Regions from separate parts of the Sporosarcina sp. P25 genome, predicted to be linked through region 2. Evidence: riboswitches for the same ligand, from Rfam matches in the RefSeq annotation. Region 2 holds a riboswitch; each other region holds the start of a gene.

Region 1 (5,145 bases), on a different contig from region 2:
CGTTTCCATCAGTATCAAATCACTGCCTGCTTCTATAAGCGCTTTAGCCTGTACATAAAAATCATTGGATAGTTCATCGAACGTAATACCGCCCGTGACCGAAAGCGTTTTTGTCGTAGGTCCGATCGCACCTGCGACAAAACGTGGCCATTCTGGAGTAGAAAACTTCGCCGCACTTTTTTTCGCTATCTCTACAGACTTTGCATTAATTTCATCTGCACGATGACCAAGTGAAAATTCATTTAGTACTAGGGGAGTGCCGCCAAATGTATTCGTACAAATGATATCAGCACCGGCTTCTAAATATTCATCGTGAATTTTCTCCAAGACGTCAGGGCGTAACACACTCATGTATTCATTACATCCATCGTATTCTTCTCCGCCGAAGTCTTCCGTCGAGAAATCTTCCGCTTGCAGCATCGTCCCCATCGCACCATCAATGATCAGGATTCGTTTATCTAGTTGTTCTTCAATAGGATGTCTCTGCATGTGTTAATTCCCTCTCCTTCTGCTGGTCTATTTTCTTAATATACTCATACAACTCTAATGTCATATCGTAGCGCAGGAATGGTGTGATGAGATACAGCCCATTAAAATATTGTGCCGCTGTATCTATCAATTCTTTTGCGATTTCAAGACCTGTTTCAGTTGATCTTTCGCGATCCTCTCCGCATTCACGCATTCTTTCCAACACATCTTCTGAAAGCTTGATGCCCGGTACCTCGTGATGCAGGAACTCTGCATTTCGTATATTCGTCAATGGCATGATACCGATGAAGATCGGTGTATCCAAGTGTTTTGTTGCTTCATATACATCGATAATCTTTTCTTTCGTATAAACTGGCTGAGTGATGAAATAGTCCGCACCCGCTTCAATTTTCTTCTCAAGCCGTTGTACAGCACGATCGATTACACGTACGTTCGGATTGAAAGCTGCTGAAATGGAGAAGCTGGCTTTCTTGCGCAACGGCTTACCAGAGAATGAAATCCCTTCATTCAATTTCTTAATCAATTGCAATAACTCCATGCTGGATACATCGTAGACACTTGTAGCACCGGGGAAGTCCCCAACTTTTGTCGGATCGCCTGTTACAGCTAGGATATCGTGAATACCTAATGCATCAAGCCCCATCAAATGTGATTGTAAGCCGATAAGATTGTGATCCCGACACGTTAAATGTACAAGCGGGCGGATATTATGTTGCATCTTAACGATCGAGCCCATCGCCATGTTGCTGATGCGAGGGGAAGCAAGTGAATTATCTGCCATTGTTATAGCGTCAACTCCAGCGTCATATAACATATTTGCACCTTTGATATAATCGTCCGTTTCCAAGTGGCGTGGTGTATCTAGTTCTACAATTACTGTACGCTCTGTTTTCGCTTTTTCATGAAGAGGTTGATGTTTTGCAGGACCCGCTTCATGAATCACGATAGGTTTTGCCGGTTGTACAACCTTTTCTGTGATAGGTGTCAGTCGCGCTAACTGTGTTTTCGCAGCTTTAATATGCTTAGGTGTTGTCCCGCAACATCCACCAATCAGCCGAACGCCTTGATCACGAAGTAATACGGCAGCGCGTCCAAAGTATTCTGCTTCTGATTCATAGACAATACGGCCATCCTCAACATCTAATAGACTGGCGTTTGGATATGCGGATAAAAATGCTTTTTCCGGTAATGTCACATTATCGAATGCTTGAATCGTGTGGTAAGGACCTAATCGACAATTGACTCCTACGATATCTGCTCCAAGAGACTCGAGCTGATGAAGTGCGGCGTTTAATGAAAGTCCGTTCTGCAATACGCCGGGATCATGCATAGAAACTTGTGCAATCAATGGGACATCCGTGATTTTCTTTAATGTTGTAACTACGGATGATAACTCTTCAAAGTCATAATACGTCTCTAATAGAAGACCATCAGGATCACCTGCCAATAATGCATTGGCTTGTTCTAGTACGACTTTTTCTATTTCATCCAATGTAGCATCGCTTTTACGTATCCCCCGCAAGCCGCCTATTGTTCCAAGCACAAATTGCCCGCCAGGTGCCGCTGCACGTTTTGCAATTTTCATAGCTGCCTTATTGAATTCTGTAACATGACTTTCTAGACCGTAGCGAGCTAATTTGTTTGCGTTCGCACTGTAGGTGTTTGTCTGGATAATATCTGCACCGGCTGTGATGTAATCTTGGTGAATTTGCTCTATAATTTCAGGCTTTTCTATGTTTAGTTCTTCATAACAGTAATCAATTCCGTAAGAATATAAAATCGTCCCCATTGCACCATCTGCCGTTAGGACATTTGTTTGTAGTTTCTCGAGCAATGACATAATTCCATCTCCCTTTGCTTTTTTTAATCAAAAAAAGCCTTCAAGTATATTAGAAGGCTTTGTAATCTCAATGACTAGTTCCCTCTCATCTTTTCAGTGTGTCGATTTGACAGACTGCTGGAAGTAGCACCTTGCCAAAATGGCTGGTTGCTGAAGCGTCGACGGGCCAGTCCCTCGGCTTCTCTTGATAAGATATGTTTCTTATTCAATTATTTCGATTATTCTAACCATATCATAGCGGCTTTGTTGGATACCGTCAAGTGAACGTTTGGTGAAGTTCAAAGTGCGGAGTTAGAGCATAGAGAAATTGTGGCATATATGATAAAATACAAGAATCAACTCAAAAAGGTGAGGAATTATGCGATTCTTTAAATACTCATTTCCAATCGCTGTTCTTGTAGGTACACTTGCTTGGATTATGATAGGCAACAGTTACGAGGAAGTTGCTTATGATATGCGTGTGTACATTACGATAGCGGCTGCTATATTTAGTGGATTAATCTCAAGTGTTTTGTTTCGAAAAGAAAAAGAAGAACAGATTGATGAGAAGAAGTAGACTGTCAGCGTGATGCTGCAGTCTTTTTTTGTCTACTTTTATTGGTTAACTAAATAATAAATTATGTTGACAATAAATGAGTTAACCGATATTATTTGTGAGGTAACTAATATAAAAAGAGGTGTCGTAATGACAATAGCAACAGAGAGACGACCGGTAAGTAGATTTAGCGCATTAACTATTGTCTACAGTGGGATGTTCGCAGCGTTAATGATGATTGGAGCGAATATTACATCCTTCGTGCCGTTTTTAGTAGTTGGTGGAGTACCCATCACATTGCAAACATTTTTCGCAATCTTATCAGGACTATTACTTGGCAGTCGTCTAGGTGCGTTATCGATGACGGTTTATATGTTAATAGGGCTAGCGGGCGCGCCGGTCTTCGCTAAATTTTCTGGAGGCTTCGGTCAGATCTTGAGTCCGACGTTTGGCTTTATTCTCACATTTATTCTGATCGCTTATGTAGCGGGAAAGATTGTAGAGCGAAAACACACCATGTCTGCTTTTATTACCGCAGCATTGGTCGCTACAGCAATCAACTATATACTAGGCACAAGTTGGATGTATTTTGCGTACAAGATGTGGGCTGCTGCACCCGACGTGTTTACCTATAAGATTGCTTGGCTATGGATGATGCCTCCACTGCCGAAAGATTTAATTCTTGCTGTATTGTCAGGCGTATTCGCGTTTAGAATGTCAAAACACTTGAAAGTGAGGCGTACGTTATAATGAACTACCAAAGATTGGCTACACAAGTACTTGAAGGTTATGTATTAACTGATGAGGAATCACTCGCAATATTAAATAGCCCAGATGAAGATTTACTATTATTACTGCACGCAACGTATTCAATTCGATCGCATTATTTTGGAAATAAAGTGAAGTTAAATATGATCATCAATACGAAATCAGGATTATGTCCAGAAAACTGTGGGTATTGCGCACAATCCATCATTTCAAAAGCACCTGTCGAAAAGTATGCGATGATGAAATCGGAAGAAATACTAGAAGGTGCAGAACGTGCTGCTGCTAATAAAGCGGGCACCTATTGCATTGTAGCAAGTGGACGGGGACCGCGTGACAGTGAACTGGACATTGTCATTGAGTCTGTTAAACAGATTAAAGAGAAACACAAAGGCATGACGGTATGTGCTTGTCTAGGTATTTTGAAACCAGGACAAGCGACTCGTTTGAAAGAGGCGGGAGTCGATCGCTACAACCACAACTTGAACACTTCTGCAGAGCATCACGAAAGTATTACTACATCGCATACATACGATGATCGGGTAAATACTGTAGGACTTGCCAAAGAAGCAGGCATATCTCCATGTTCAGGTGTCATCGTCGGCATGCGTGAAACAAAGCAAGATATCATCTCCATGGCGCGTAGCCTAAACGAACTGGATGCAGACTCAATACCTGTAAACTTCCTGCATGCAGTGGATGGAACTCCATTAGAAGGGACATCAGAACTGGAGCCACGTTACTGCTTAAAAGTCCTGTGTCTGTTCCGCTACATTAATCCTAGCAAAGAAATCCGCATCTCAGGTGGACGTGAAGTTAATCTAAGAAGCCTACAACCACTAGGCCTATACGCTGCGAACTCTATCTTTATCGGCGATTACCTCACAACAGCTGGCCAAGAAAACGATCAAGATCAAAAAATGCTTGAAGATATGGGCTTCGAAGTTGACTTGGAACCTTTGAACAAAGAACCCATCACTATTTAAATAAAATGAATAAAATTATTTGTATACTTTGTGACTGAAGACAATCCACTATAAGGATCTGTTCTTCAGTCTTTTACTATTCGTTTAGAATACACTATAGAAAGATTACAGTAGTTCACCATAAGTAGAAAGTACCCGTCTGGAACGTTGGACAACGGTGCTAACCTATCCGCCATGTTTTTGTCTCAAGACTAATTGAATAATCATTAGCTAAATGTGGCAACCTAGCAATAGGTTTTCTTTCGACGTAATAAGGTATACATATAAACAAATGAATTGCATCCCACCTAATTTCTGCGATACAATCAAGTCAAAGATAGTCAAAGTCAACTAGAAGATCGAGCGAAATGAGGTGACGAGATGCGTAATATTTCTGACATTATAGAAGGATATTTGAAGTCGATTATAGAAGAGGAAGATAGCGCTTCTATTGAAATCAAAAGAAATGAGATTGCCGAGAAATTCCAATGCGTACCATCACAAATCAATTACGTAATCAAAACCCGGTTTACAGTCGAAAGAGGCTACGC
Region 2 (5,145 bases):
AAGATTTAACTTCTATGGTAACATGGGCAGGAGTTTCAGATGTGATCTTCACATACAAAGAGCGACAGGATATGCGACGTATGATGAAGCGTGTCATCGGTGGCACGCCGAATAGTCAACCAGATGCGTATCGTGAAAGAACAGCGCTATTCCAGATAGAGAATATTGATATTCCGGCATTGATTATCCACGGAACTCTTGATACGAATGTATCGTTTGATCAGGCTTTATTGCTGGAGAATGCATTGCGTGATGCGAATAAAGAGTTTGAAACTTGGTATTTAGAAGGCTTTACGCATTATATTCCTCCTGAAATGAATCGACAACTTGTGAAAAAAGCAGTGGATTGGATGAAGCGACAATGATGTGCATCCGCCACCGCTTAAGTGATTACAATGTAGACGTAAAAAGGCTGACCAGAGGGGTCAGCCTTTTCGTATGCCATTATTTACTGACGGGTGGTCCGCCTTTGATTGCGATGTCTTCTGAAACGTGAGAAAACTTCTTGAAGTTCTCACGGAAAGCATCAGCCAAACGGTTTGCTTCTTTATCGTATTCGTTTGGATCTTCCCAAGCGTAACGAGGGTGTAGAACATTACTTGGTACACCTTCGATTTCAAGAGGCATTTCCAATCCGAAGATTTCGTTCTTCTTTGTTTCTACATTGTCCAACTTCCCGGCGATTGCAGCGCGCACCATTGTACGTGTATAGCCTAAGTTCATACGTGAACCTACACCGTAGATCCCACCAGTCCATCCTGTATTCACAAGGAATACTTTTGAACCGTGCTCATCGATTTTCTTTCCAAGCATCTCTGCATATGTAGCTGCAGGAAGTGGTAGGAATGGTGAACCGAAGCAAGTAGAGAATGTTGGTTCAGGAGCAGTAATTCCACGCTCAGTTCCAGCAAGTTTGGAAGTGAAACCGCTCAAGAAGTGGTACATTGCCTGTTCTTTTGAAAGAATCGAGATTGGAGGCAATACACCAGAAGCATCAGCTGTAAGGAAGATAATGTTCTTCGGATGACCAGCAACTGACGGTGTCACGATATTATCAATGTTTTCGATTGGATATGCAGCACGTGTGTTTTCTGTTAATGATTTATCATCATAATCAGCAATGCGTGTCTCTTCATCCAGTACTACGTTTTCTAAAACAGCGCCAAAACGGATTGCTCCGAAGATTTCAGGTTCTTTTTCAGCAGAAAGATTGATACATTTTGCGTAACATCCGCCTTCAATATTAAATACGCCATTATCAGACCATCCGTGTTCATCATCACCAATAAGTTTACGGTTAGCATCTGCTGAAAGTGTCGTTTTACCTGTTCCAGAAAGACCGAAGAATAAAGCAACATCGCCTTCTTCTCCAACGTTTGCCGAACAGTGCATGGATAGGATATCTTGCTCAGGAAGTAAGAAGTTCATAACAGAGAAAATAGACTTTTTCATTTCTCCAGCGTACTCTGTTCCACCGATTAAGACAATTCGCTTTTCCAGCGATACAATGATGAACGTTTCAGAGTTCGTGCCATCCACTTTTGGATCCGCTTTAAATGAAGGGGCAGCCAAAATGGTGAATTGCGATTCATGTGCTTTCAATTCTTCTTTGGTTGGACGGATGAATAGTTGGTGAACGAACAGATTTTGCCAAGCTAATTCGTTAATTACTTGGATAGACAATTGAGAGTCTTTATCTGCCCCTGCAAACCCTTTAAATACAAAGAGTTCATCTTTTTTCTTCAAATGATCGATGACTTTCGTGTATAATGAATCAAAGATCTCCTCTGAAATCGGACTGTTCGTGCTACCCCAATCTACTTTATCCTTAGACACTGCATCTTCAACGATGAATTTGTCCTTAGGTGAGCGTCCTGTATATTTACCTGTACGTGCAGTGATCGCACCGTCGGCAGAAAGTTTAGCTTCGCCTCTTGCTACTGCTTTTTCCGTTAATTCCGCCACAGACGCTTGGATCGTCACGTTGCTTCCACTAAGAAGACTTTTTAAACTATCATCAATTTTTGCAGATATCATGTTTACATACCGTCCTTTGCGTAGTCGATTTATTTTTATCTTGATGAGAATATCCTAATTCGTAAATAGTATAACACATTAAGAATATTAATCTATACTAATGGAAAACTCAAGTGATTTAGGAGAAATAATTTGACAAAATCCAAACTTTTTAATACGATGTGACATGAACGGATACTCTTATCCCGAGTTGGTGGAGGGTACAGGCCCTGTGAAACCCGGCAACCTGCAATAGACGCAAGTCTAACGCGAAGGTGCCAAACCTGAAGCAAGGTTTAATTCCTTGGACGATAAGAGTGAAAGGTGCTGCGCGTGAAATTTTGCCTTTTACTCATGGATTGAATATGAGTGGAGGGCTTTTTATATTGTCTAGCCCTGAATCCTTATGGTATATGCTTGACGTCTAGGCGTGGAACTTTACCAGGGACTTATGAGAGTACCGTATCATGATGCTTAATATAGGGGGAAACAACATGACAAACCGTCGACTGTTTACATCAGAATCAGTTACAGAAGGCCATCCTGACAAGATGTGCGACCAAATTTCAGACGCAATTTTAGATGCAATCCTAACGGAAGATCCAAATGCGCGTGTGGCATGTGAAACGAGTATCACAACAGGACTCGTATTAGTAATGGGAGAAATTACTACGACAACGTATGTGGATATTCCAAAAGTTGTTCGTGATACTGTTAAGGAAATCGGGTATGTTCGTGCGAAATACGGTTTCGATTACGAAACGTCCGCTGTACTTACTTCCATTGATGAGCAGTCACCTGAAATCGCTGCAAGTGTCAACGTGGCACTCGAAGCACGCGAAGGCTCTATGTCAGATGAAGAATTGGATGCAATCGGTGCAGGAGACCAAGGTCTAATGTTTGGATATGCATGTAATGAAACGCCTGAGTTAATGCCTCTACCCATCAGCCTTTCTCATAAATTGGCACATCGCTTGGCACAAGCGCGTAAAGAAGAACTTATATCTTATTTACGTCCTGACGGAAAAACACAAGTGACGGTAGAATACGATCAAGATAATAATCCTGTGCGAATCGACACAATCGTTATTTCTACACAACATCATCCTGAAGCGACACTCGAGCAAATTGAGAAGGATATAAAGAACGTTGTGATTGATGCAGTCGTTCCAAAAAACTTATTGGACGAGCATACTAAATACTTCATTAATCCTACTGGCAGCTTTGTTGTGGGTGGACCTCAAGGAGACTCCGGTCTGACTGGACGTAAAATCATCGTCGATACGTATGGTGGATATGCCCGTCATGGTGGCGGTGCATTCTCAGGGAAGGATGCTACGAAAGTGGACCGTTCTGCTTCTTACGCAGCACGTTATGTTGCAAAGAATATCGTTGCAGCTGGACTGGCTGAGCACTGTGAAGTTCAGTTGGCGTACGCTATTGGAGTAGCGAGCCCGGTTTCTATCTCGATCAATACATTTGATACCGGTACACTATCCGAAACTCAATTAGTAGAGTTCGTACGTGAATTATTTGACCTTCGACCGGCAGGCATTATTAAAATGCTCGACCTACGTCGTCCTATCTACAAACAAACAGCAGCGTACGGTCACTTTGGCCGCACTGACATCGAATTGCCATGGGAGCAGACGGATAAAGTGGAAGCGTTGAAAGAACTTGCAAGTAAAGTACGTGTGAAGCAATAATGGAGTGCAGAAAGAGGAAATTATTTCTTCTTTCTGCATTTTTTATTTATTTGACGGCGTAAAATGAAAAGGAATTACTTCATAGTCAGCCTTTTCATAAGCTACTTGCAATCCGTGATCCTCAATATCTTTTTTCAAGACAGTCTTTTGCTTTACTTCAACGTCAAATGAATAACTAAAAGGATAATTTTCCACTTTAACAGTGTGCTGATCTGCAAAGTATATCCCAATTCGTCCTACCGGTAATGTATGGAAAATGCTTGTAGAAGGAATGCCGTCGCGAAAGAATACATGTTCATTCGCTTTGTCGATACCTGGATCATTCACACAACAATATAAGGAAAAGTTATCTCCAAGCTGAAGCAAAGCAAAATGCTTTTCAAATAAATCCTTATCAAAACCCTCGATTTCTTTACACAATCGTTCACGACGATTCTGTTCACCCTTGATAAATAGCTTAGCCTCTTTTTCGTTGTTACTCTGTATAAACTGTTCATAATGAAGACTACAAAGCATTGCTGCATATTGGTCCATCTGTTCTACATCATCAATTCCTTGGCGATAAAGTACTGTTTTAGGGAGCAGGGGGAAGTCAGTGAATTGAAAAGGTGCCGACTTCGCATCATTCCAAAAAGGCTGTTTATCAAAAGGAGCCCAGCCGATGTCGTGGTTACTAATGGCAGTCAATACGGAATGACGCCATTGATCATCAGGAAACATATCCTTCTTCCAGTGTTTCATTAATTCACCGGCGAGGTGTCCATGATGATGTTGCTGCACAAAGCTGAATGTTTTCTCGTGTTCACGTACAATCATCTTGCTCATCCTTTCTTTTCAGGGGGAACGCTATCATTTTTTATGATTTCTTCTTTAATTTCTTCTTTTACCTTTTCAATTTTCTTCATTTCTTCCTGATACATTTCTTCTGCTTCTGTTGTACCGAGAATCAGGGGTTCTTCATTGAAATCAATGCGTTTGCCATACCGAAGAAGTTCATAAATAATCATACCGTTATTCGGTTTGCCATTTACGGTTTTCATTGGAATGGAGTCAAATAAAACGAAATAGAAGGCGTAGAATATAAAACGGCTCCAAAATGTTTTGGAGTCTTCAAAAAATCCATTCGCTATCAGCGCATTAATTGTGACTGCCACGACCACGTTAATCAAAATCGGCCCAGCATATATACATATATATGCGAAATTACTTTTTCTTTTTACTGAATCAAAAGTAAACCAGCTGTTTACATGATAATATTTTCGTATATCTAAAACACCGAATTTAAAAAGTCTAGGTCCAGAACCAATAGTTAGTCTGGCATTTTTCACGCCGAAGAGACCACTAATTATAAAATAGCCAGCTTCCCTTATAAACGTAACGACAGGTAAAATGATAAAACTTGAAATGACTAAGCTAAGGAGAT
Region 3 (5,145 bases), on a different contig from region 2:
GTGTTACTAGATGTCCGTGAAGAAGCGGAATATGCATTTGCTCATATTCCAGGTGCCTTATCTATACCACTTGGCCAATTGGAAGAACGCATGGCGTACTTGGATAAGGACATGAAAATTTTCGTTGTATGCCGAACAGGCAACCGCAGTGATATGGCATGTCGAAAATTAGTGGCGAATGGATTTGAAAGTGTTACTAATGTCATTCCTGGTATGTCAGAGTGGAATAGCGAGACAGAAAATACAACGGGGGGTATGAATAAATGAGAACTATTCAATCAAGTGAAGTAGCAAAGAGAGTCATTGCGAAGGAATCTTTATTCATTTTAGATGTGCGAAATACAGATGCGTTCAACGATTGGAAAATTGAAGGGGATCGAGTACGCCATTTGAACGTGCCATACTTTGATTTATTGGATGGCATTGAAGAAATTGAAGATCAATTGCCAAAAGATGAGGAGATTCTAGTAGTTTGCGCGAAAGAAGGTTCGTCCATCATGGTGGCAGAAATCCTTGAGGATGCAGGCTTCTCAGTAGGTTATCTTTCAGGTGGAATGAAAGCATGGAGCGAGCATCTTGAGCCTGTGAAGGTTGCGGATTTGAAATCGGGTGGCGAACTATATCAATTCGTTCGTCTAGGAAAAGGATGTCTCTCTTACATGGTCATGTCTGGCGGAGAGGCGGCAATCATTGATGCAACACGTATGACAAATGTGTTCACTGACTTTGCCAAGCAACGCGGTGTGAAGATTACAAACGTATTCGATACTCACTTGCATGCGGACCATATTTCAGGTGGTCGTCAAATCGCAAAAACCACAGGTGCGACGTATTGGCTGCCACCGAAAGATGCCGAAGAGGTAGAATTTGAATATGCTGCATTAGAGGATGATATGTCTATTCAGGTAGGTGATACGAAAATCGATATTCAAGCGCTTTATTCGCCAGGACACACGATTGGTTCGACTTCTTTTATCGTAGACGACAGCTATTTGATGACAGGTGATATTCTGTTCATTGATTCGATTGGACGTCCTGACTTAGCAGGTTTAGCAGAAGATTGGGTAGGCGACTTGCGTGATTCTTTGTATCGACGCTATAAAGAATTATCGAAGGATTTAACAGTCCTACCGGCTCACTTCATGCTTATAGATGAGTTGAATGAAGACGGTAGTGTGTCGGAAAAGCTCGGTGTATTGTATGAGCAAAATCACGGTTTGAATATTGAGGATGAAAGTGAGTTCAGGGAATTAGTCACGGGGAACTTGCCTCCACAGCCTAACGCATATCAGGAAATTCGCCAGATGAACATGGGGAAAATCGAGCCTGACGAGGAAACGCAACGCGAGATGGAGATTGGTCCGAATCGCTGTGCGGTACGGTAAATAATTAATTTAATTCATATGGAAAACAAAAAACAAATTTAAAGGAGAAGATATATATGAGTACAACAACATTTTTAGATGCAAAAGGCCTGGCATGTCCAATGCCGATCGTACGTGCAAAGAAAGCAATGAAGGATATGCAAACAGGAGACGTTCTTGAGATTCATACGACAGATAAAGGATCGGTGTCCGACCTGACAGCGTGGGCTACTTCTGGTAATCATGAAATAAAAGATCAGCAACAAGAGTCTGATGTCTTTAAATTCTGGATCCAAAAAGGATAAACTGAGGATAGAGGGAATAACTGTCTCCCTCTTTCGTCTGGAAGAAGGGAGGACATCATGACTATTCCATTTATTATCACGATCTTCCTTATTGGATTTGTGGGCTCATTCCTTTCGGGTATGATGGGAATTGGTGGCGCAATTGTCAAGTATCCAATGTTGCTATTTATTCCTGCATTACTTGGCTTTCCTGCATTTACACCACATGAAGTATCCGGTATTACGGCAGTGGAAGTTTTCTTTGCATCACTTTCAGGAGTTTTAGCATATCGAAAGAGTAATTTGATCTTGAAACCACTCGTTCTCTATATGGGAATCAGTGTATTAGTTGGCAGTGTCCTTGGCGGTGCTGGTTCCAGTATGCTTTCAGAAGCTACCGTCAACGTGATCTACGGTGTTCTAGCTGTCATGGCAGCTATTATGATGTTTATTCCGAAAAAAGGCCTCGACAATCAGCCGATTGATGAAATTACATTCAATCGTTTCATAGCTTCGAGTGCGGCTTTTATCATTGGATTGGCAGCTGGAATCGTCGGAGCTGGCGGCGCATTCATCATGGTCCCGATTATGCTCGTAGTACTAAAAATTCCCACACGCGTCACAATCGCTACATCACTAGCGATTACGCTGTTATCATCGGTGGGCTCGGCGTCAGGCAAGCTCTTAACAGGGCAAGTACCTTATGGCCCAGCTCTCGTAATGATCATCGCAAGCATCATCGCGGCTCCGATCGGTGTAAAAGTGAGCCGGAAAGTAAACACCAAAGTATTACAAAGCATTCTAGCCGTATTGATCATCGCCTCGGCCGTGAAAATATGGTGGGACATATTCTAATCAAGCACAATCGCCAGCACATCGTTCAACGAACATGTGCTGGCGATTTTTTGGTGAAGTCATAAGTGGAAACATCATTAAACTCACTTCTGATCTAGCAGGTGGCTCCCGCAATGAGCTACAGACAAGAAATACGCCTGTCTCTGTCTCATTACTACGTCACCGCTTGGAAGACGACTTCGTTTAGTAAATGTATAAATCATTACACATTAAAATAATCAAGGTAGTAAACTAGTTGATCGTAAGTGGAAGGCGGCGACTCCCGGAGGATCAGCGTGTGTCTTGAGACCCTGGATAGATGCCTTAATTTCTGCAAAGTACACAGAAATACGGCAAAGCGAACCCTTCGCTGTTCGCTTGGCTCAAGCCACGCCCTCGGGAAAGCGTCCGCCTGGAACGTCGATCAACGGTGTCTTCACTATTATTACTTTCATTGCAAGATATTAAAGGAAATACAGATTTCGAAACATTCCATTAAATTACCTTGCAATAGACTAGGAATAGCCGTATACTATTTTTCAACGATGGAAAACGAATAGACACACTCTTATCAAGAGCGGCGGAGGGATTAGGCCCTGTGATGCCCGGCAACCGGCAAAAGCAAAGGTGCTACTTCCTACAAACTTTCAGTAGTTTGGAAGATAAGGGAGGAATAAGCGAAAGCAGAGCCCTCTTCTTATTATGGAAGAAGGCTTTTTTCTATATATTGCTAATCGTCGTCTTGCGTTTTTCTTGTCTAGTCCTAGGAATTTCGGTGTTCCATCAATACACGAAAAAAGGGGAATGGTTATGACGAAATTACAGCCAGAAACGATATTATTACATGGAGGACAAAAGCCAGATTCGGAAACAGGCTCACGTGCGTTGCCGATTCATCGTACGACCTCTTATGTGTTCAGAGACACGGAGCATGCACAAAACTTATTCGCTTTGAAAGAAGCGGGCAATATCTATACAAGAATTACGAATCCGACGGTAGCCGTATTTGAAGAGCGTGTAGCCCAGCTAGAAGGCGGATCAGCGGCAGTTGCCCTGTCTTCGGGAATGGCGGCAATTGCATTCTCTATTATGAACATTGCTGAAGCGGGTGATGAAATCGTTGCAGCCAGCAATCTCTACGGCGGTACATACAACTTATTCGCTGTGACATTACCCCGCTATGGCATCAAAGTGAAGTTTGTTGACGCGTCAGATCCAAAGAACTTTGAAGTAGCTATTACGGATAAAACGAAAGCGTTGTTTGCAGAAACAATCGGTAATCCAAGTTTGCAAGTTCTTGACGTAGAAGCCGTTGCGAACATCGCACATGAAAATGGACTTCCATTGTTAGTAGACAATACATTCCCGTCTCCTTATGGATCAAATCCGATCGAGTATGGTGCCGATGTAGTTATTCATTCCGCGACAAAGTGGATTGGCGGACACGGTACGACAATCGGTGGTGTGGCAGTTGATGCAGGGAAATTTGACTGGACGCAAGGTAGGTTCCCTGGTTTTACAGAGCCGGATGAATCCTATCATGGCTTACGGTACGGAATCGATACAGCTGCTGCAGCTTTCGCAACGAAATTACGTGTACAATTGCTGAGAGACTTCGGCCCATGTCTGTCACCAGATAGTGCATTCAACTTGTTGCAAGGTTTGGAAACACTTCATTTGCGCGTGCCTCGCCACAATGAAAACGCACAAAAAGTTGCTGCATTCCTGCAAGAACATCCGGCAGTAGAATGGGTGACGTATACAGGTCTAGAAGATCATCCAACAGTAGAATTGGCAAATAAATATTTAAAAAATGGCTATGGTTCAATTATCGTATTCGGTATTAAAGGTGGACGCGATGCAGGAAGACAAGTAATCGACAATGTAGAAATTTGGTCTCATGTAGCGAATGTGGGAGATGCGAAGTCATTAATCATTCACCCGGCATCTACAACTCATCAGCAGTTGTCTGTGGAAGACTTGAAAGACTCAGGCGTTAGTGAAGAGCTAATTCGCTTATCTGTAGGGTTGGAGTCAGCAGAGGATATTATTGCGGATTTGAAGCAAGCAATCGAAAAAGTGGCAAACTAATATATGAAAAAGAACACCGTCGCTAGTGCGATGGTGTTCTTTTCTCTACTAACGCTTTATTCGTTTCTTTTCATCTTTTAGTGATTTGAACAGCGAGACGACCATCATAATGAGGATGATGGAGAATGGCAAAGCGGCAATAATGATGACGTTTTGCAGTGCATCCAATCCTCCGACATATAATAGAATGATGGCGATGGCAGATTGAATTACGCCCCATACAACTTTCAAATTATTTGGTGGAGTCAATGAACCATATGACGACTGCATGCCGAGCACAAATGTAGCCGAATCCGCTGAAGTGATAAAGAACGATGTAATCAACAAAATGGCAATGACTGATATGACGAATGACAAAGGCAATTCGCTGAACATCTCAAAGATTGTCAGTTCAGTTGCACTTGCAGCCAAGTCGACAATTCCAGCTTTTTGCGTTTCAATTGCTGTCGTACCAAATGCTGTGAACCAGATCATACTCAACACAGTAGGAACAACTAGCACGCCAATCATGAACTCGCGAATCGTTCTACCTTTTGATACGCGGGCAATGAACATCCCGACAAATGGTGCCC

What was found. Region 2 has a riboswitch for S-adenosylmethionine ahead of metK (methionine adenosyltransferase). Riboswitches for the same ligand answer to the same signal wherever they lie in the genome.
Region 1: it holds a riboswitch for S-adenosylmethionine, as region 2 does, so the genes downstream of both, CSV70_RS02965 (bifunctional homocysteine S-methyltransferase/methylenetetrahydrofolate reductase) here and metK (methionine adenosyltransferase) in region 2, are expected to answer to the same signal.
Region 3: it holds a riboswitch for S-adenosylmethionine, as region 2 does, so the genes downstream of both, CSV70_RS14525 (O-acetylhomoserine aminocarboxypropyltransferase/cysteine synthase family protein) here and metK (methionine adenosyltransferase) in region 2, are expected to answer to the same signal.

The regions. Positions count from the first base shown of each region.
Region 1 covers NZ_PDYV01000002.1:249,722-254,866, forward strand. Annotated here, with positions in the region: gene metH (methionine synthase) at 1-489, opposite strand, end outside; gene CSV70_RS02965 (bifunctional homocysteine S-methyltransferase/methylenetetrahydrofolate reductase) at 470-2,329, opposite strand; SAM riboswitch class I at 2,412-2,523, opposite strand; gene CSV70_RS02970 (hypothetical protein) at 2,688-2,885, shown strand; gene CSV70_RS02975 (biotin transporter BioY) at 3,015-3,614, shown strand; gene bioB (biotin synthase BioB) at 3,614-4,615, shown strand; gene CSV70_RS02985 (CtsR family transcriptional regulator) at 4,976-5,145, shown strand, end outside.
Region 2 covers NZ_PDYV01000010.1:14,093-19,237, forward strand. Annotated here, with positions in the region: gene CSV70_RS10065 (alpha/beta hydrolase family protein) at 1-365, shown strand, start outside; gene pckA (phosphoenolpyruvate carboxykinase (ATP)) at 445-2,037, opposite strand; SAM riboswitch class I at 2,215-2,334, shown strand; gene metK (methionine adenosyltransferase) at 2,511-3,722, shown strand; gene CSV70_RS10080 (DUF3891 family protein) at 3,765-4,538, opposite strand; gene CSV70_RS10085 (hypothetical protein) at 4,544-5,145, opposite strand, start outside.
Region 3 covers NZ_PDYV01000022.1:24,705-29,849, forward strand. Annotated here, with positions in the region: gene CSV70_RS14505 (sulfurtransferase TusA family protein) at 1-267, shown strand, start outside; gene CSV70_RS14510 (MBL fold metallo-hydrolase) at 264-1,385, shown strand; gene CSV70_RS14515 (sulfurtransferase TusA family protein) at 1,442-1,669, shown strand; gene CSV70_RS14520 (sulfite exporter TauE/SafE family protein) at 1,727-2,503, shown strand; SAM riboswitch class I at 3,048-3,151, shown strand; gene CSV70_RS14525 (O-acetylhomoserine aminocarboxypropyltransferase/cysteine synthase family protein) at 3,293-4,573, shown strand; gene CSV70_RS14530 (glycine betaine uptake BCCT transporter) at 4,622-5,145, opposite strand, start outside.